2 linked regions of the Mucilaginibacter gracilis genome follow. Each later gene encodes a partner of the first gene's protein in a complex. Links are inferred from orthologs where the notes say so. Each region holds a gene or a part of one and is shown on either strand. Other genes may lie near its edges.

Region 1 (7,148 bases):
AGCCAATACATTAATTATTTGTACGCTGTTTTTTACAAAAAGCCTATTGATAACAAACTGTACATATTGCTATTTAGGTACATTGTTTCAATATTTGCTGTCAATTTAATCATATTTCCCAATTAAATTAGCCAATTATTTAATGGCTTCTTTGTTAGGCATTACGAGTTTTAATAACTTTATGTAAGTTTAATTACCGTTACGCATCTTATGAAAATTGCATTGGCCTCGCCTCCCTTCCCAAAGTCCCTAAACGATGGTTTATATTGGCTAGATAGATTGGTTAAAGAGGCTGTTGTACAACAAGCCGAAATAATATGTTTTCCTGAATCTTTTTTGCCGGGATACCCGGGAATGGGATATGCTGAAAGCGACAGATCTCCCGAAAGTTTAAAGTCAGCATTAGATAGGGTTTGTGCAATCGCCGCTGAAAACTCAATGGCTATTATTGTACCAATGGATTGGCATCATGCCGAAGGGATAATGAACCTGGCCTATGTTATATCTAATACTGGTGAGATATTAGGGTACCAAACAAAAAATCAGTTAGACCCAACAGAAGATAACATATGGATTCCCGGTACCGAACGTAGCATTTTTGAATTGAATGGTATAAAATTTGGAATCACGATATGCCATGAGGGTTTTCGTTATCCCGAATCGGTAAGGTGGGCTGCACAGCATGACGCCAAAATTGTATTTCATCCACATTTTTCGGGAAGTAACACATATGGAATACAACTTACGGAGTGGGGTGCCAAAAACAACCCCTATTACGAGAAAGCTATGATGATGAGAGCAATGGAAAACACGATATATTTTGCCAGTTCAAATTTCGCTTCCGTTTACACGGAGTCTGCCAGTTCAATCATCGCGCCTGATGGAAGTTGTGTAGCACACCAAACCTATGGTAAAATTGGTGTGCTTGTAGCAGATATTGATCCTAAACTGGCAACAGGGCTTTTAGCAAAAAGATTCAAAAACGAGCTTTACAGTTAATTAAATCAATAGAAAGATTTTTGCCAAACCTATCGCTCAATCTAATAAAATTAAAAGATCTTGATTCCTGTTTCTGGCTTCTTGATTCTTACTTCTGGACTCTATTTCCCCCTAAACCGCAAACGACGTACCGCAACCGCAGGTGCTGGCAGCATTAGGGTTGTTAAAGGTAAACCCGCGTGCATTTAAACCGTCCTGAAAATCAATTTGCATCCCGGCAAGGTATAGGCCGTGTGCTTTATGCATAAAAACTTTAATGCCATCAATAAAGTAAATCTGGTCGCCGTCTTTTTGCTGGTCAAAGCCTAAAACATAGTTCATGCCCGAGCAGCCGCCGCCTTCTACGCCAACGCGCAAACCAAAATCATCATTCAACTCTTGCTGATCTTTCAATTTCTCAAGTTCTTTTACCGCGCCCGCAGTAAAAGAAACAGGGGCCACAATGGTTTCAACAGCAGTACTCATGTTATTTTTAATTTGATATGCAAATATAAGGCAAAATGCGGAGTTTTGCGGGGAGGCTAATGTTTATGACACCTTGCTAACATTTTACCCAAATTATGGAAATTTACAGTTATATATTTGATGTTTTAAAATACTTTGTTGCCGGTATGGCAATTTTTGGTGCGGCATATGCGCTAATTAAGCCTCAGCTTAATCGTAGCGAAAAATATCAGTTGCTTGAGTTTCGTAAATCGTTAAGCAGCCAAACCCTGCCTTTGCGTTTGCAGGCCTACGAGCGCCTGGTGTTGTTTGTTGAACGTATTAACCCATCAAACATGCTTATTCGTTTAAACGGGCCTTTATATAGTGCAAACGAATTGCAAACTATGGTTATTGCCGAAATTCGCGAAGAGTTTTTGCATAACGTAACCCAACAAATTTATGTAAGCACCCGCGCATGGGGTGTTACGCGTAGAGTTAAAGATGATACCATAGCCATTATAACAAATGCCGTAAAGGGTTTGCCCGAAAACGCTACCGGTATGGATTTAAGCCGGCTGATACTGTTGCATTTAAGCCACCAGGAAGATAATCCTTATGATATTGCCCTGGCCGTTATTCGTCAGGATTTGGAACAGATTCTTTAATAACTGCCATGTCTCACAAAAAAATTACCACCTCTTCGGGCATCCAGATACGCGAAGTTTATACCAGTACCCGGCAGCCAATGGATGAATTGCCCGGCGAATTTCCATATACGCGTGGTATACAGAAAGATATGTATCGCGGCCGCCCCTGGACGATGCGCCAGTACGCAGGCTTTTCTACAGCCGAAGAATCAAACAAGCGCTACCATTACTTGTTGAGCCAGGGCACTATGGGACTTTCTGTAGCGTTTGATTTGCCTACCCAGATAGGTTATGATTCCGACCACCCGCTTGCCGAAGGCGAAGTAGGCAAAGTAGGCGTAGCAATTGATTCGTTAAAGGATATGGAGATACTTTTTGATGGTATCGATCTGCAAAAGATCACCTCATCCATGACAATCAATGCCACCGCCTCAACCTTGCTGGCCATGTACATTGCATTGGCGAAAAAACAAGGTGCCGATTTAAAACAAATATCTGGCACCATACAAAACGATATTTTAAAAGAATACGCCGCGCGCGGTACCTACATTTATCCGCCACAGCAGTCTATGCGGCTCATTACCGATGTTTTTGAATACTGCGCCAAAGAGGTGCCCAAATGGAACACCATATCTATATCGGGCTATCACATCCGCGAGGCAGGTTCAACGGCCGTGCAAGAACTGGCTTTCACCCTCGCCAATGGTAAAACCTATTTAAAGGCCGCTATTGATAAAGGCTTGGATATTAATGTGTTTTCTAAACGGCTTTCCTTTTTTTTTAATTGCCATAACAATTTTTTTGAAGAGATAGCCAAGTTTCGCGCCGCGCGGCGCATGTGGGCAAATATTACCAAACAGTTGGGCGCGACTGATGCGGGTGCCCAAAAACTGCGTTTCCATACCCAAACGGGTGGCTCAACGCTCACTGCGCAACAGCCCATGAACAATATTGTGCGGGTAGCCAACCAGGCTATGGCGGCTGTTTTAGGCGGCACACAATCGTTACATACCAACGGGTACGACGAGGCCCTATCGCTGCCAACCGAGGCCGCCGCTAAGGTTGCCCTGCGTACACAGCAAATAATAGCCTTTGAAAGCGGCGTTACCGATACCGTTGACCCGCTTGCCGGATCGTTTTTTGTTGAAACCCTAACCGATGAACTGGAAGCCGCCGCTCAATTATATATTGATAAAATAGATGCAATGGGCGGCTCGGTAAAAGCCATTGAGCAAGATTATCTTCAGCAAGAAATAGCAAAGGCGGCGTACCAGCATCAAAACGATATTGAAAGCGGCCAGCAGGTGGTAGTGGGCGTTAACCGTTTTACCCAGCCCGAAGAAAAAGGTATAGAACTTTTTAGGGTTGACGATGCTATACGCATTACACAAATTGATAAGCTTAAAAAGTTAAAGGCCCACCGCGATAACGGTGCCGTTGCCCTTGCTCTCCAAAATTTACAACAAGCTGCCCTTGGCGATGAAAACCTGATGCCTTATATTTTAACAGCCGTGGAGTGTTATGCCACTTTGGGCGAAATTGCCGATACACTGAGGCAAATATTTGGCGAATATTAAAACAATTTATTGCTTTTGCCATTGATGGTTAAGCAGGTATAAATAATTGAAAATTTAATTGAAGGTAACGAGATGGATGCCGTTTTTTTGTCTTAATTTTGAACCCCCTCGCAACCCTCCCCCTAACTATAAAGCTATGTTTTGATTAGGGGGGAAAGCTTGGATTTTTTTTGCAATTATGCGCTTTATAGCTAAAAAGTGGATAATTGCCGTAACAAACGCGTTACAGAGTGTTTTAATGATGAATATCGGAAAAGTGAAATTTTAATTTTTTTATAAACTTATTTTTTCAATATTCGATGTTCCGGAACAGGCCCTGATTAAGTTTCGTTGGGTGTTTGTAAATCAATAATTTAATAGATGATAATGGAAAAAACGTGTACAAATGTTTGGAATAACTGCTTGCAGATAATTAAGGACAACATCCCGGCCCAAAGCTTTAAAACTTGGTTCGAGCCTATAAAAGCCTTAAGAATTGAAGGTAGTGTATTAACCATACAGGTACCAAGTTTATTCTTTTTTGAGTGGTTGGAAGAACATTATGTTGGCTTATTGCGTAAAACAATAAAAAAGCAATTAGGCGAAGACGGGAGGTTGGAGTATAACATTGTTGTTGAGCAATCATCATCAAGCAAACCATATACTACCAACATGCCATCTAACGGAAACGGCGCCGAAGGTAAAAATCAATCAATGCCAATACCAATATCTATTAATAAAGACATTAAAAACCCGTTTGTGATACCCGGACTTAAAAAGTTACAGGTTGACCCGCAATTAAATCAAAATTACACGTTCGATAGCTTTATCGAGGGCGATTGTAACCGCCTTGCCCGTTCGGCAGGTTATGCAGTTGCAGCTAAACCCGGTGGCACATCGTTTAACCCATTAATGATTTATGGTGGAGTAGGTTTAGGTAAAACTCACCTTGCACAGGCCATTGGTAACGAAATTAAACGCACCCTGCCGGATAAGCTGGTACTCTATGTATCGTGCGAGAAATTTACCCAGCAATTTGTTGACGCTCTAAAGCACAATAACATTAATGATTTTGTGAACTTTTACCAGGCGATTGATGTGCTGATTATGGACGATGTACACAACTTTGCCGGTAAAGAAAAAACACAGGATTTCTTTTTCCATATCTTTAATCACCTGCACCAATCGGGCAGGCAGCTTATTATCACATCTGATAAAGCACCTAAAGATTTGGCCGGTTTAGAAGAGCGTTTGCTATCGCGTTTTAAATGGGGCCTTTCGGCCGATCTGCAAATTCCGGATCTGGAAACTCGTATGGCTATCCTCAAAACCAAAATATATCAGGATGGTATTGATTTGCCAAACGAGGTTATAGAATACGTTGCCCACAATATTGATAACAATGTGCGCGAACTGGAAGGTGCAATGGTATCATTACTGGCACAATCCACACTAAACCGCAAGGAAATTGATTTAAACCTGGCCAAGCAAATGTTGAAAAACTTTATCAAAAACTCAACTAAAGAGATTTCGATGGAGTACATACAAAGCCTGGTTTGCGAGTACTTTGAGGTACCGATAGAAATGGTAAAATCGCAAACCCGCAAACGCGAAATTGTACAGGCACGCCAAATATCAATGTACCTGGCTAAGGCACACACCAAAAGCTCACTAAAATCAATAGGTTCATTTTTTGGTGGCCGCGATCACTCTACAGTGATATATGCCTGCCAAACCGTTGAAGATTTAATAGATACCGATAAAAAATTTAAAGGCTACGTGGCTGATATTCAAAAGAAATTAAAGATGTCGTAGTGAACTACGATGGTCCGATAAAGAAAGAAGTCCCTGTTTCAGAAAGAAATAGGGACTTTTTTTATAAGTCGTAAAAAACGCGGCGAATTTTGAATAACCGAAAGAGATTGTTAAAATGTGAACTGAGCATTTATAGACTTAACGGTTAATTGCCCGTCGGCAGATGGTAACTGCTCATAATTGCCGTTTCGCAAAAGGTAATGCCAAACGTTTTTATTTTCCGGGTCTATAATAATGTACTCAGGAATTTGGTTTTTTTGATAAAGTTCAAATTTCTTTTTCTTATCGTAGTCTTTATTTGACGACAAGACCTCCAAAACTATGTCTGGCGAGCCGACAATGCCTTTCTTCTCAATTTGGCTTAACTTGGCAGTGCTGATAAAAACAACATCAGGTTGTACAACAGTTAGCCCGTCATCTAAATACACATCCAAAGGTGAAATATAAACCTTGCCCAACTGATTGGCCTTTACTGCCTGTGTAAGATTGAGAAATATATCGCCCAATAATTCCTGGTGATCTGATGTTGGTGATGGTGACATGTATAGCGTATTATCAATAACCTCACAACGGGTGCCTTCGGGGAGCATATTAAAAACTTCCATTGCGGTGCGTGGAATGTCAAGTATTTGTTTCATAACATAGCTAATTTAATAACAAAACTCTACAAAACGAAATCTGTTTGGTGGCGTTCCATTTTGCAATTATAGACTACGATGTACTTTTTATGATTTCAGTTTTGAAAAATAGTATATTAGCAAATAACCCAAACCTAATGAAATTAAAGCTAAAATTGTGGCATGTGCTTTTGCTTTTTTTGCCTTTTGTATGCGGCTGCGTGATACTGGAATTTCATTATCGACTCAGTTTTGAAATTGCAAACTTTTTGTCGGTTTTAACGCTATCGCTTATTGTTTACTATCAAACCTATTTAGTTTTAAATTTCAATGAACAGTCGGGCAAGCAATCAAAATTTATTAAAATAAACGCCTATATACCTGTAGCTTTTTTTACATGGTATTTGTTGGATATTTTGTATTTTACAATTATAACACCGCACTCCGGTTTTGTAGAAGGCCCGTTAAAAAAAACGGATTTCAACTTAAAAAGTTGGATTATTATGGGTTTTATAATTCACGGTTGTATAACCTATTATCTTGTAAACAACCTATTTGTAGCAGCAGCCATTAAAAAGTTAACCGATAAGGATACAAAAGCAAAATTTAATACAGAGTTTTTAGTGCCTATAAAAAGGTTAATACGGCTAACGTTAGTTATAGTTATTGGGGCATTAATAGGATTAGTAATATTTGCAATGGGGAAATTGTTGTAATCAGTTACTTCAACTCACCTAATTTCATCAGCGCATAAAACAAGTTGGTGCAATGCAGGGCCTGGGCAATTTTGTTTTCGGCAAGTAATTGTTTCACTTCGGCAATGGTGTATTCTTCAACCACAATCTCTTCGTGCGCATCTAAATTTTGTGCGTTGGTTTTTTTTCCGTTTTTGGCTATATAACAATAGGTGTGGTTATTGCCCGTGGCCGGGTTGGCATAAACAACGGCTATTTGCTCAATATCGTTAAAGCTGTAGCCGGTTTCTTCTAAAAGTTCGCGTTTAATGCCATCTTCGGGGGCTTCGCCCGGTTCAATAACCCCACCGGGCAACTCTAACGAAACTATTTGAGCCGCGTGGCGGTATTGGC
Region 2 (7,093 bases), 360 kb from region 1 along the record:
AAACCTAAGCGGTAAACTAACGCTGCCACAATTTATGAGCTTGATTTGCAATGCCGACGGCCTGCTGGCATCCGGAACGGGGCCGTTGCATATGGCGGCGGCATCGGGCATTCATACATTGGGCTTGTTCCCGGTAAGCAAATCTATCAACGCCTTGAGATGGGCTCCTCTCGGCAAAAAAGCCGAGCATATTGAGAGTGACTCGGACGATTTGTCGAGCATTTCGGTAAAAATGGTTTTTGATGTAATTACGGGTTGGTTAAAGTAATTTACAACCAGGCCTTCACCCTATCATAAACAATACCTGCGCTAATACTGTGCAATTCATCAGTACCACTATTAACAAATTCGGCTTGTTTGCCAATTGGCCCCCAGCGTCCTGCGTGCATGGGGCGTGTGGTTGGGTATAAACCCAAGGCGTGTGTGCCGCTCATGGCTGCTATGTGGAGTGGGCCGGTACTTGCGGCAATTAAACCGTCGGCTTCGGCAATAAATGCAATAAATTGGTGGAGCGTTAATTTACCTGTTATATCGTTAATGTGTGCAGGTAGGGTAGGGAGCCAATCTTTCAATAATTCTTTCTCTTTATCCGAGCCCGAAATAAAAATGTTAAATTGATCTGCTGGTAATAGTGCTATCAGTTCGGCAAAGCGGTTTAATCCCCATTCCCTGCCGCTCCCGTTTGATTTTGGATGTAGTATAATATTAAACTTATCGCTTGCCAGTAACCTTGCAAATTGCTGCGGCAATACAACTTGCTGCCTGAAATGATAAAAGCCTACCAATTGCGAAACCTGCGGAACCGATTTTATCCCCAACGGTTTCAATAACCCAATATTCAACTGAGCTTCGTGCAGATCGGAATTTTTGCGGCTCAACCTAACCAATTTATTGCACGTAAGCCAATGAAACGTGCGGTTAGTAGTACCAATCCGGTTTTTAATGCCTGCCTTTTTAGCCAATATAGCTATCTTTTTCTGCGGATAAACATGAATTATGGTATCAATGCTTTCGGCCTTCAGGGCTAATATTTGCTCTTGCTCTGGGAATGCTTTTAAATCGTCGTAATTAATAAAATGGTCAACGGCGCCGCAACATTTAATAATTGGCCCAGTGTAAGTGCGGCCAAGAAACGAAATTTTTACGTCGGGGTAAATACTTTTTAAGTAGCCGCATAAAGGCAAGGTGAGTACAACATCGCCAATAGCATCAACCCTGCTTATTAATATATGCTGGTTATTAAGGTTAGTCACTTCTTTACTATTTTATAATTGCGGTATTCGCTAACGCGCCAGCCGGTTATTTCTTCTATTTTTTGCAATAATTTGCGGCGGAAAGGCATTTTCTTTTTGATGGCTTTCCAGTCAATATTTAATTTCCAGTTGGCGGCGGCTATTCGCTTTAACATAGGTGCCGGGTGTGTGCCGCTAAACGGGATAAGCTTATCGGCGTTGCTATAGTCAAAATCGTAAGTAGGTGCTTCGGTTTGGGGTGCAGCTTGTTCGCCGTGGTAAAACTGGTTAAAGTTGTGTATTTTTTTAACAATGCCATTAGGCGGTTTTACCCAGCCATAGTGGTAAATGTAAGCATCAATGAGTTTAACCTGTATTTTACGGTTATCTAACCTAAATCCCTGAGCATCGCGGTAGGAGTGAATAGCTTTATTATTACGGATTATCCTGATCTCGCGCCTGTACCACCTGCGCGAATGGCTGTAAAAATCGTACGAACCATAAAAGTGCAGGTATTTAAAAAGCAGGCCCTCTATTTTGGTGTCATTCAGGTTATCTTCCATTTCCTTGCGGATGAGGGCATGATATTTTTCATGCACACATTCATCGCCCTGAATATAAAAGGCCCAATCCATATCCGGCGATATGGCATTAAAAGCTTTATCGGTTTCTTCGGCAAAAACGGTACCGCCGCTGCGTTTGCTTTCGTCCCAAACGGTATGCAGTATTTTTATCTTAGGCGAGTTAATGCCTTCTATCAATTGCCGTGTGCCGTCGTCGCAATTACCCAGTGCTACAATAAACTCATCGCAAACCGGTAATATTGATGTAATGGCCTCCACAACGGGATAATCATTTTTTACCGCGTTTCTGATGAACGTAAAACCTGCAACCTTCATTTACCCTTAACTTTTTGTTGATAAAACTGATACCTATATATAAGGTGTAAAGGTAAGTATAAGCCACCTATCCCCCTAAAGCCTAACAAAATGTTTTGATTAACAATAAAAGGCCTAAATTAGCTTGTTGTTATTAATTACATTGCAAAATGCCATCTGCCAACGCTGTGCCCGAAATAGATTTTAAATTACTTGCGAGGCAACTCACCATGGTAGAAAACGAATTGCCCGGTGCCAACGATTTGCTGAAAAATTTAAGCTACAATGCCAACGTTCCGGTTATTGGTTTAACCGGGCCGCCCGGTGCGGGCAAAAGCACCTTAGTAAATGCCTTGTTAAGCGAGTTGTTAAAAGAAGGGAAAAAGATAGCAGTACTGGCTGTTGACCCAACTTCGCCATTTAACATGGGCTCCTTACTTGGCGACCGCATCCGTATGACAAGCCATTTTAACCATCCCGATGTTTTTATCCGGTCGGTTGCTACGCGCGGTTGGGTTGGCGGCCTAAGTGTTAAAACTATGGAGATGACGGATGTTTTAAAAGCAGCAGGCTTTAATTACATCATCATAGAAACGGTAGGAGTCGGCCAGTCGGAAATTGATATAGCCGGTTTGGCCGATATTACCATGGTGGTACTGGTTCCGGAGTCGGGAGACGAGATACAGCACATTAAATCGGGATTGATGGAAATTGCTGATGTGTTTATTGTTAACAAAGCCGATAGAGATAACGGCGACGCATTTGCCAACAATTTACAAAAACTGATACATTATAACCAGGTACAGGTTCCGGTTTTTAAAACAACGGCTATTACAAACACCGGCATTACGGAGTTGCTTGCTCACATAAAAATACAACAAAGCGTTCAAAATTCCAGAAAACTATACCTTTTGACCGAAAAAGTATACAGATTAATCCAGTATACCAGAATGCAGGGACTGGAAAAAAATAAACTCCGGGATATTATCGCCGGAGTTTACTTAAAATCAGATTTTAATATCTATCGCTTTGCCGATAGTTTTACTAATTCATAATCTCTTCAATATGATCTGCCTCAATAGGTATAGCGGCCATCAGGTCGCGGTTGCCGTTAGGCGTAATTAAAATGTTATTCTCAAGGCGTATGCCCAATCCTTCCGCCGGGATATAAATGCCAGGCTCGCATGTTAAGATATTGCCTACGCTAAAGCGGTCGTATCTTCCGGCAAAGTCGTGAACATCCAAACCCAGGTGGTGAGATGTGCCATGCATAAAATACTTTTTATAAGCAGGCATTGCCGGGTTTTGTTTTTCAACGTCGTGTCTATCAAGCAAACCAAGTTTAAGTAGTTCGCCGGTCATTACTTTGCCCACCTCATCATGGTATTCGTTCCATACCGCTCCGGCTACTATCATTTTGGTTGCCTCCCTCATTACATGCAGCACAGCATTATAAACATCGCGCTGGCGTTTGGTAAAGCGGCCGTTAACCGGTACAGACCGGCTCATATCAGCATTGTAGTTGGCGTATTCGGCTCCAAAGTCAAATAATATCATGTCGCCGTCTTTACAAACCTGGTTGTTATCGTTGTAATGCAGCACAATGGCATTTGGCCCGGATGCTATAATAGGATTGTAAGCATGCCCGGTAGCGCGCTGCCGTATAAATTCGTGGATGATTTCGGCTTCAATTTCGTATTCGGTAACACCCGGTTTAATAAATTTTAGCACACGCACAAAGGCATCATTGGTAATATCGCAGGCCTTTTGGGTAAGCTCAACTTCGATGTCGGCCTTTACTGGTCTAAGGCTGCGTAAAATTGGTGCCGAGCGTAAGTAGTTGTGCAAGGGATACTTTGCCCGAATTTGCTCAATAAGCCTGATGTCTTTATAAGGTACTTCGTGCTGGTATCGGTCGTTCTCGTTTGTATTTAAATAAATGTTCTCGGCGTAGTTTACTATACTATGCAGTATGTTAGTAAACTCGCTTATCCAGTAAATACGGGTTATGCCCGATGCCTTTTGCGCTTCCTCTATAGTGTACTTATGTCCTTCCCAAACGGCAATTTGTTCGCTCGTCTGTCTTAAAAAAAGTACTTCTTTGTATAGCGGATTAGGACAATCAGGATACAATAAAAGCATACATTGCTCCTGATCGATGCCTGTTAAGTAGAAAAAATCGGCATTTTGCTTAAAAGTGAAGGCTTGATCGCCACTTCTCGGAAATTCGTCACTCGAACTAAAAATGGCAATAGAGTTCGTTTTTAGTCGCGAAACGAAATTTTTTCTATTATTTGTAAATAAATCAAAACAAATAGGTAAATATTTCATTATTGATAAGATAATCGATTTTGTTTTAAACTTCGTCAATATTTATTTGTCAAAAAACAAAAAAATTGGAACAGAGTTTGGTATTGGTTTCAAACATAATAACTAAATTTGAAAAAAAATCACAATTAAATTGTTTAATCTTAAAACTATGAATTATTCTACATTAAAGAAAACAGTTGCCTTGTCATTTGTCTCTTTGTTAGCTGTAGGTGCTGCAAGCGCCCAAACAACAGACAGTGCAAAGGTAGCTGGTGCTACTCCAAAGATATTTGGCGGTAGCCATCAGTACAGAACCTGGAGTGTTGGTGTTAATGCTGGTGTTACTTCGCCTTTTGTTGCTATTGGCGGAGCAAACAGTTACAAAAATTTCGACCTTGGTTTTGGCTACGGCGTTTCATTGAGAGATCAATTAGCTCACTCTTTCGGTTTACAACTGGATGTTATGGGTTACGGCTCAAACGTGAAAGGTAACACTAACGAAAACCCAACTCCTGCTACAGGCATTGGTTCGTTTTCAACAAAAATTAATTTTACTGCTACCATCAGCGGTGTAGTTAATGTTGCTACTGTTGATTATTTAGCACGTAAAAATGCTATTAACTTCTACGTATCGGCTGGTGCTGGTATGGTTAACTACACACCAAAAGTTTACACCACTAACGACCAATCTGGTACAGTAGTAGTAAACAATGGTGGTCAAAGCTACAACCAAACAATTATACCAATTGGTGTTGGCTTGAAATTTAGAATGAGCGACAGGGTTGCATTAAACTTAGGTTACACAGGTACATTTACCGACGGTGATTATTTTGATGCTACTAAAGCACCAGTTGGAACTCACAAAGACAAATATTCTTACGCATACGGTGGTCTTGAGTTCTCTTTAGGTTCAGGTTCTAAACCAAACCTTGATTGGGTTAACCCGGTTGCTATTATGTATGACGAATTGAAAGATCCAACTTTACGTCAGGAAGTTGAAGCTTTAAAAGGTCGTGTAACTAATGTTGAAAATGCAGTTAACGATTTGAAGAAAGATTCTGATGGTGACGGTGTTGCCGATCAATTTGACAAGTGCCCTAATACTCCTGCTGGTACAGTAGTTGACGGTTCTGGTTGCCCTATCAAATTCCCGGTTATCGACACTTCGAAATTTGTTATGAAATCTGATAAACCAGTTGGAACTGCTTACTCAAACATCCAATTTGAATTTGATAGCTCAGTATTAAGAACTTCATCTTACCCAATTTTAGATGCTACTTCTGCTGATCTGCGTTCATCTGGTAAAACTGTTTTGATTAACGGTTATGCTTCATCTGAAGGTACCGCTGCTCATAACATGCAATTATCTAAAGATCGTGCTAACTCAGTTAAAACTTACTTAGTTAACTCTGGTGTTGATGCAAAACACATCAAAACTAAAGGCTTAGGCGAAACTCACCCTATTGCTGATAACTCAACTGAAGACGGACGCGTATTAAACCGCCGTGTTGAATTCAAAAAATAATTGAATCTGTTGAATTAATAGAATTTTCGAAAGAGGGTTCCGGGAAACCGGAACCCTCTTTTTTTTAATATATTTGGCCAATGTATTTTTTCAGAAAAAAAGATCCTAACCGCCCGCAAAACATTAATCTGCGCATTATGCATTTTATAAATGCGTTGGCTATCATTATGTTTTTGCTGGGCATCATCTGGAAGATAATAGACTTATACTTTATAAAAAAATGAAAACGATAATCAAAACAGATAAGGCACCTGCGCCAATAGGGCCGTACAACCAGGCGATATTAGCAGGCAATACACTTTATGTTTCGGGGCAGGTAGCCATAAACCCGGTAACTAACGAGGTTGAACTTAACGGTATAGAAGCCGAAACTCACCTGGTGATGAACAACATTAAAGCTATTTTAGAAGAGGCTGCGTTTGGTTTTGAGGATGTAGTTAAAACAAGTATCTTTTTGTCGGACATGGGCACCTTTGCACAGGTTAACCAAGTTTATGGCTCTTATTTTACAGGCAATTATCCCGCGCGCGAAACTGTGCAGGTATCGGTATTACCTAAAAATGTAAATGTCGAGATTTCGGTTATTGCATACAAAGCGTAGTTAGCATTATCCAAACCTATTTTTCACGCATAAATTAAAAGCTTCCCGTACCCGGGGAGTTTTAGAGGCGGCTCTATGAATCAGCAAATATTCCAAACCCCTATAGAATATCTGCGCGGCGTGGGTGCTTCGCGTGCGGATGTTTTACGGAAAGAGCTTGGCATATCAAACTTTGCCGATTTACTGCGTCATTTTCCTTATAAATATATCGACCGCACCCGGTTTTATAAAATTAAAGAGCTTAACCCCGATTTGCCGCATGTGCAGCTTATAGTGCGGCTAAAAAGCAAAGAGGTTTTGGGCGAAAAACATACCAAACGCCTTGTAGCACAGATTTATGATGATACGGGCACAATGGAGCTTGCCTGGTTCCAGGGAATGCGCTGGGTAGAAAAATTGCTCATCCCCGGCAAGGCATACATTATTTTTGGTAAGCCCGGCTCGTTTAACGGCAAAACGCAAATGGCGCATCCCGAAATTGAGCCATACTCTGCCGACGCTTTAAAGCAAAAGGGTAATTTAAAACTACAACCGGTATATAACTCAA

What was found. The genes of interacting proteins can lie anywhere in the genome.
Region 2: the proteins of BDD43_RS27285 (region 1) and meaB are in contact, whole or in part, in a crystal structure (PDB 8DPB), measured with the Methylorubrum extorquens proteins. The link is inferred for Mucilaginibacter gracilis from one-to-one orthologs. Residues at the interface, in SOR27001.1 of Methylorubrum extorquens: Glu577, Glu578, Asn579, Asp580, Gly581, Arg582, Arg583, Arg585, His596, Ala604, Ser605, Ala608, Asp609, Gly611, Phe612, Asp613, Val614, Asp615, Ile616, Gly617, Pro618, Leu619, Glu625, Arg628, Gln629, Val631, Glu632, Asn633, Asp634, Glu661; in SOR26638.1 of Methylorubrum extorquens: Arg20, Ala21, Ala24, Arg25, Thr28, Ser32, Arg33, Arg34, His37, Thr98, Gly99, Gly100, Ser101, Ile102, Leu103, Lys106, Thr107, Ala110, Ala113, Ile114, Asp115, Arg116, Ala118, Phe119, Ile120, Arg121, Pro122, Pro124.

Annotation. Positions count from the first base shown.
Region 1 is NZ_RBKU01000001.1:6,114,967-6,122,114, reverse strand. The notes cover bases 1,444-4,373. They hold BDD43_RS27285 (acyl-CoA mutase large subunit family protein), read left to right. Parts: upstream 1,444-2,098; coding sequence 2,099-3,649; downstream 3,650-4,373. Other genes in these bases: dnaA (chromosomal replication initiator protein DnaA), read left to right, coding at 4,016-4,373; BDD43_RS27290 (DUF7935 family protein), read left to right, coding at 1,560-2,090; BDD43_RS27295 (HesB/IscA family protein), read right to left, coding at 1,444-1,464. In the rest of the region: BDD43_RS27300 (carbon-nitrogen hydrolase family protein), read left to right, coding at 211-999; more of BDD43_RS27295, read right to left, coding at 1,111-1,443; more of dnaA, read left to right, coding at 4,374-5,443; BDD43_RS27275 (Uma2 family endonuclease), read right to left, coding at 5,554-6,081; BDD43_RS29800 (hypothetical protein), read left to right, coding at 6,468-6,776; BDD43_RS27265 (NUDIX hydrolase), read right to left, coding at 6,781-7,148. UniProt on the Escherichia coli protein: Catalyzes the interconversion of succinyl-CoA and methylmalonyl-CoA. Could be part of a pathway that converts succinate to propionate.
Region 2 is NZ_RBKU01000001.1:6,478,898-6,485,990, reverse strand. Bases 1,348-4,222 are described here. They hold meaB (methylmalonyl Co-A mutase-associated GTPase MeaB), read left to right. Parts: upstream 1,348-2,280; coding sequence 2,281-3,165; downstream 3,166-4,222. Other genes in these bases: BDD43_RS28940 (aminopeptidase P family protein), read right to left, coding at 3,155-4,222; BDD43_RS28950 (glycosyltransferase family protein), read right to left, coding at 1,348-2,131. Also shown: BDD43_RS28960 (glycosyltransferase family 9 protein), read left to right, coding at 1-268; BDD43_RS28955 (glycosyltransferase family 9 protein), read right to left, coding at 270-1,253; more of BDD43_RS28950, read right to left, coding at 1,250-1,347; more of BDD43_RS28940, read right to left, coding at 4,223-4,441; BDD43_RS28935 (OmpA family protein), read left to right, coding at 4,590-5,945; BDD43_RS31000 (DUF6728 family protein), read left to right, coding at 6,026-6,169; BDD43_RS28930 (RidA family protein), read left to right, coding at 6,166-6,546; ATP-dependent DNA helicase RecG, read left to right, coding at 6,622-7,093. UniProt on the Escherichia coli protein: Binds and hydrolyzes GTP. Likely functions as a G-protein chaperone that assists AdoCbl cofactor delivery to the methylmalonyl-CoA mutase (MCM) ScpA and reactivation of the enzyme during catalysis.